DNA from 2 places in the Peribacillus sp. NPDC058002 genome. Region 1 is predicted to be linked to the other one. Evidence: riboswitches for the same ligand, from Rfam matches in the RefSeq annotation. Region 1 holds a riboswitch; the other holds the start of a gene.
The links. Region 1 has a riboswitch for glycine ahead of glyA (serine hydroxymethyltransferase). Riboswitches for the same ligand answer to the same signal wherever they lie in the genome.
Positions count from the first base shown of each region.

Region 2: linked by a shared signal. The riboswitch ahead of ACFVSH_RS00725 (amino acid permease) and the one ahead of glyA (serine hydroxymethyltransferase) in region 1 are both predicted to bind glycine.

Region 1 covers NZ_JBHVQU010000082.1:8,337-11,523, reverse strand. The annotation lists gene ACFVSH_RS15085 (amino acid permease) at 1-858, shown strand, start outside; glycine riboswitch at 1,120-1,223, shown strand; gene glyA (serine hydroxymethyltransferase) at 1,393-2,643, shown strand; gene ACFVSH_RS15075 (L-serine ammonia-lyase, iron-sulfur-dependent, subunit alpha) at 2,636-2,833, shown strand; gene gcvT (glycine cleavage system aminomethyltransferase GcvT) at 2,853-3,187, shown strand, end outside.
Region 2 covers NZ_JBHVQU010000002.1:9,279-12,465, forward strand. The annotation lists gene ACFVSH_RS00720 (amino acid permease) at 1-525, opposite strand, end outside; glycine riboswitch at 1,032-1,110, shown strand; gene ACFVSH_RS00725 (amino acid permease) at 1,317-2,660, shown strand; gene ACFVSH_RS00730 (DUF3311 domain-containing protein) at 2,949-3,149, shown strand; gene ACFVSH_RS00735 (sodium:solute symporter family protein) at 3,146-3,187, shown strand, end outside.

The sequences.
Region 1 (3,187 bases):
TCCACAGATTCAGGCGCAGCCAGTTTCACAAATCTATGGAGACACGAAGGTATGTTCCCAAATGGAATAAATGGCTTTATCCTCTCATTCCAGATGGTAGTGTTTGCGTTTGTTGGTATTGAACTTGTAGGACTTACAGCGGGTGAAACAGAAGATCCAGAGAAAGTTATCCCAAAAGCAATCAATAATATTCCTATCCGGATTATAATTTTCTACATTGGCGCACTTATTGTCATTATGAGTGTCTATCCGTGGAACGCAATCATCCCATCGGAAAGCCCATTCGTCCAAGTATTTGTGGCAGTTGGTATCGCTGCAGCTGCCGGTATCGTCAATTTTGTCGTCCTAACATCGGCCGCTTCGGCATGTAACAGCGCAATCTTCAGTACAAGCCGGATGGTATACTCACTTGCCAAAGATAAAAATGCACCTGTGCCATTTGCAAAACTTAATGCCCGTAAAGTACCTTCCAATGCATTGGCCTTTTCAACTGTCGTCATTCTAACTTCCGTTGTTTTGAACTATTTAATGCCCGAAGGAGTATTTACGTTAATTACAAGTATTTCTACAGTATGTTTCATCTTTATTTGGGGAATTACTGTCATCAGTCATTTGAAATACCGCAAAACAAGGCCAGATCTAGCGAAAATGAACAAATTTAAATTACCACTTTATCCAATTTCTAATTACTTGATCCTTGCTTTCCTAGCGTTCGTACTTGTTGTGCTTGCACTTGCGGAAGATACTCGTGTTGCCTTGTTCGTAACTCCTGTTTGGTTTCTTTTGCTGATTGCGATTTATAAGATGCGAAAAACGAAGGTAGATCAGACGAATCAGAGGAAGGTAGTGGGAAATTAAGTGGCAGTCTGCCCGCTTTAATAAGCAACCATTAAGATATATGAATGCTTATATTTTGATGAGAAAGGGATTATTTTAGAATAGTGTTGTTAACGCTTTCAAAATTGCTTGACATAATTAATCACAACTACTATTCTAAATGTACCAAATTGAATAAGCGAATGACAGTTGTGGGAGAGTGCAATGCGACACAAGCCACCGAAGGAGCAAGTTCCAAAAAGACCCTTGGAACAAATCTCTCAGGTAGATGGAACCACAACTGGACGCACCTCTGGAGAGCGCGTATAAACAAGGACGCCACCAAAGGGGAAAGGTTCTATTTAAAATGGAGCTAAACTCTCAGGTAAAAGGACAGAGAAGGGTAGAGAACGCTACGTTACCCTTTTCTGTCCTTTTTTGCGTGCAAAAAAGGTAGTAAATCATACTGTTTTTAACAGTCTTCATAGAAAAGTAGATGTAGCGGGAAAGAGATTTTAGTGTCTCGAACCGTATTAAAATTCAGAATAATCAAAAAATGATTAGGGGGAAAATGAAATGAGTTTAAAACAAAATGATTTAACCATTTTTGAAGCGATTGAGAAGGAAGGACAACGTCAACATCAAACCCTGGAATTGATTGCATCAGAAAACTTCGTTAGCCCAGATGTATTAGAGGCAATGGGAAGCGTGATGACAAATAAATATGCAGAAGGTTATCCAGGAAAGCGCTATTATGGTGGATGTGAATTTGTCGATGTGGCAGAACAAGCAGCTATTGAGCGCTTAACGAAACTTTTTGGTGCAAAATATGCAAATGTTCAGCCTCACTCAGGTGCACAAGCCAATTTCGCAGTTTTTTTCGCACTGCTGCAGCCTGGTGATAAAGTGATGGGGATGAACCTTTCACATGGTGGCCATTTAACTCATGGAAGTCCAGTCAGCGTTTCAGGAAAATGGTTTGAAGTTGTGTCCTACGGAGTTAAAGAAGATACTCAATTAATTGATTATGATGAGTTGGAAGCTATGGCAAAGAAAGAAAAACCTAAATTGATTATTGCAGGGACAAGTGCCTATCCAAGAACGATTAATTTTGCAAGATTTAAAGAAATTGCCGATCAAGTTGGTGCAAAACTTATGGTGGATATGGCTCATATAGCAGGGCTGGTAGCAACTGGTCTTCACCCGTCCCCAATCCCATATGCAGATGTTGTGACAAGTACTACTCATAAAACATTGAGAGGACCTCGCGGGGGGATCATTTTAACGAACGATGAAGAAATTATCAAAGCGATTAATAAATCCGTGTTCCCAGGAATTCAAGGCGGCCCACTCATGCACATCATTGCAGCAAAAGCGGTTGCTTTCAACGAGGCTTTACAACCAAGCTTTAAGGATTATGCGAAACAAGTCATTGAAAATGCTGCAACACTTGGCGAAACATTAAAAAATGAAGGTGCAGCCCTTGTTTCTGGTGGAACAGATAATCATATTGTCCTTTTAGATTTGCGTCCGTGGAATTTAACAGGAAAAGAAGCAGAGAAATTATTAGAAGAAGCGGGCATTACTGTTAATAAAAATACGATTCCATATGATCCAGAAAAGCCATTTGTTACGAGCGGTATCCGAATGGGAACAGCAGCTTTAACGACTCGAGGCATGAAGAAAGAAGAAATGGTGAAAATTGGTGAAGTGATTGCAACTGTTCTAAAGAGTAAAGGAAATAAAGACGTTCTTGAGAAAGCAAGAGAAACAACCAAAGGGATTTGTGATGTTTATCCGTTATTTCAACAGCCAATAACTGTGTAAGAAAAGGGTAGCTTCGATTGCATTTTCAGCGGCTGACATGTCTCTAGCTGGAATTGAAAGCCGCATTCCTTGTGATGCCATGTATAAGGTAGGAAATGATATGCCATGGACCCTTCGAGAAACGTCATTTGGAGGCCTGGCGATGAAAGAAACCGGCAAACGGATGAAAGAACATTTATTTTGCAAATAATCATAATTGGGGGTAGATCATGGGTACTGAAACAGCATTAAAGCAAACACCGCTTTTTGAAGTATATAAAAAGTACGGGGCAAAAGTTATTGATTTTGGTGGCTGGGCTCTGCCAGTTCAATTTACAAGCATATTAGAAGAGCATGAAGCTGTTCGAACAGAAGCAGGACTTTTTGATGTTTCTCATATGGGAGAAGTGCTTGTGGAAGGGAAAGATGCCGAGAGTTATATTAACTACCTTGTTACAAACGATGTGACAAAGCTTAGCATCAATCAAGCACAGTATACCGCAATGTGTTATCCAGACGGTGGAACGGTCGATGATTTATTAGTTTATAAATTAGGGAATGAAAA
Region 2 (3,187 bases), on a different contig from region 1:
CCCTATTCCAAAGAAGATAAGGCCAAGGCCAGCAATGATCATCAATATAATCGTTATGATTTTTATAAGTGCAAACCAAAATTCAAATTCCCCGAAGGATTTTACCGAAATAAGGTTTGCCGCCCCCAAGATGATCATGGCGACCACACCTGGTATCCAAGCAGGTAACTCCGGGAACCAATATTGCATATACAACCCAACTGCGATGATTTCGGACATTCCGACGATTACCCATTGAAACCAATTGCTCCAAGCAGTCATATAACCTGCCAAGGGATGTATATAGCTGCTCGCAAAGGTTGCAAAAGAACCTGTAGTCGGTTCTAAATATAGCATCTCACCCATGGAACGCATGATGAAAAATATAAAAATACCTGCGATTGCATAAGCAAGCATTACAGAGGGCCCGGTCCATTTGATCGTGCTCGCAGATCCCATGAATAACCCGACCCCGATGGTTCCGCCCAAGGCTATCATTTGAATATGTCTTGATTCCAGCCCTCTCTTTAATTCCTTGTTCGACATGATTAACTCCCCCAGATGCAATATCGGTAATGCTTTTCCATCCTTGCCACGAACGACTCTCTTTTAATTAGAATTGCTTTATCGTAATCAATATTACATAACACTTCAATTATGTTTTCTTATCTTATAATAGTAAATATTCTGTAAAAATACAATTGTATTTTTGAAATAAACAGTTACCAATAATATCTTGTCGATTTTTCTAATCTTAAAATATCATTTTAAAAAAATGATGTTCAGTATTTTATAATAGTGTTCGTTCAAAAAGAGTGGAAAACTATCATTTCTGCTTAAACCTTAAGTTAAATACAGACCACTATTAAACTGCGGATAATGCCTGTTTCATTTCAAAAAAATTTGTTGACCAATCGAAAAATAGATGATAGAATTCCAATATTATTTTATAAGCATAATGAATGATCCAACAGTGGAAGATTAACACTGACAGACATTTATTCACAACCGCATACAAGCAAGCGATGAATGCTATGGATGACACTATAGCAGGAGCAGCTTCTGGAGAGACTGTACAAGATGCAGCGCCGAAGGATTCACAATCTCAGGCAAAAGGACAGAAGAGTAACGAATGATAGAATTGTTATTCTGAACCCTTTAAGAGATTGGTATTATCCAATCTCTTTTTTTATTGTCCAATTTGTGATTGGACTTAAAACTACACTCTTGAAAACCATGGAATAGGCAAGCAGGGCAAAAAATCACGCCCATCTCTCCAAGACCATGCAGGTTGAAATCATTCACTAACAAGACTATAAAAAACGGGGGCGCAAGAATTGGCTAAACAGGAATTAAAAAGAGATTTAAAAAATCGACATGTACAACTGATTGCAATAGGAGGAACCATTGGCACCGGTTTATTTTTAGGATCCGGAAAAGCCATACAATTGGCTGGACCTTCCATTATATTCTCCTATCTGATAATAGGAATTGCTTTGTTTTTTGTGATGAGGGCGCTGGGCGAATTGCTATTATCCAATGCAGGTTATGCATCATTCACTGAATTTGCAACCGAATATGTCGGTCCATGGGCTGGATTCGTGACAGGTTGGACATATTGGTTCTGTTGGATCATGACCGCAATGGCCGATATCATAGCTGTCGGTGTCTATATACAATATTGGTTCGATATCCCTCAATGGATTCCGGCCCTAATATGCCTAGTCATTCTGTTAGGGTTGAACCTATTGACCGTTAAGTTATTCGGCGAATTGGAATTCTGGTTTGCCATCATTAAAGTAGTCACGATCATTGCCTTGATCATCGTAGGAATCATTCTTTTGATCATCGGCTTCAATACCAATACCGGAACGGTTTCCGTAACGAACCTATGGAATCATGGGGGCATGTTCCCCAATGGCATTTCCGGATTCCTATTATCTTTACAGTTAGTCGTCTTCTCATTTGTCGGTGTCGAATTGGTCGGGGTTTCCGCAGCGGAAACGGCGAACCCGAGAAAGAACATTCCCTCTGCCATCAATAAAATCCCTGTCCGGATTTTACTTTTCTATGTGGGTGCCCTATTCGTCATTCTCTGTGTCAACCCATGGACACAACTTGATGCCACGAGCAGCCCATTTGTAGAGGTCTTTGCGTTAATCGGCATTCCTGTCGCTGCAGGAATCATCAACTTCGTCGTGTTGACATCCGCTGCTTCTGCATGCAACAGCGGTTTATTTTCAACAAGCCGGATACTCTATACGTTAAGCAGGAATGGCGAAGCCCCTGCTAAACTGGAAAAATTAAATAAACAGGCTGTTCCAAGCAATGCCTTATTAACATCCACCATCGTTGTATCAATAGGGGCATTATTGAGCAAGCTGATACCGGAACAGGCGTTTACCGTGGTGACGACCATCAGTGCCATCTGTTTCATTTGGGTATGGAGCATCATCTTGATCTCCCATATCAAATATTCGAAAACAAGGCCTGATCTAAGAGCTCAATCGACTTTCAAGGCTCCTTTTACACCCTTTGTCAATTACGCTATTTTAGGATTATTCCTATTCATCCTTATTGTTATGCTATTCGCTGAAGCTACACGACTATCACTGCTTTTGACCCCGATCTGGTTCATACTCTTGGTGATACTATATAACTATCGGAAAAAAAATAGCTAAAGGAAATAAAGTCTTGAATTCAATTCGAATTCAAGGCTTTCTCCATCTAAGAAACATATCAAGATTAGGCAGTTGGCGCTTTTTTGCTAAAATATATCACCCAACTCCATTAAATTTTATATCAAAATAGTGTAAGCTATTATATATCATCGGACCTTTTTAAAAGAAGGTAAATCCGTCTTGCATGAATTTTCCTTCCCGGTTTGGTTCACCAAAGCCATCAGTGGCATTGAAGAATAAACCCCATTGATGGACGTTTCACTTATTTAAAACGGAGGGGTTTGTTTAATGAAGATTATATATATCCTTACTCTAGTTCCTTTTATAGGCATACTAGGATTTCTACCTTTTGTTAATAAAATAGAACCATACGTATTAGGGATGCCTTTCAATATGTTCTGGATGGCTATGTGGGTTGTCCTTACCTCTGCCATATTGGGCATCATGTATAAGCTGGATCCCAGGAATCGGGAAGGTGACCCGAAATGAATATTGCTCTCTTAATCATTTTAGCATTTTTACTTCTA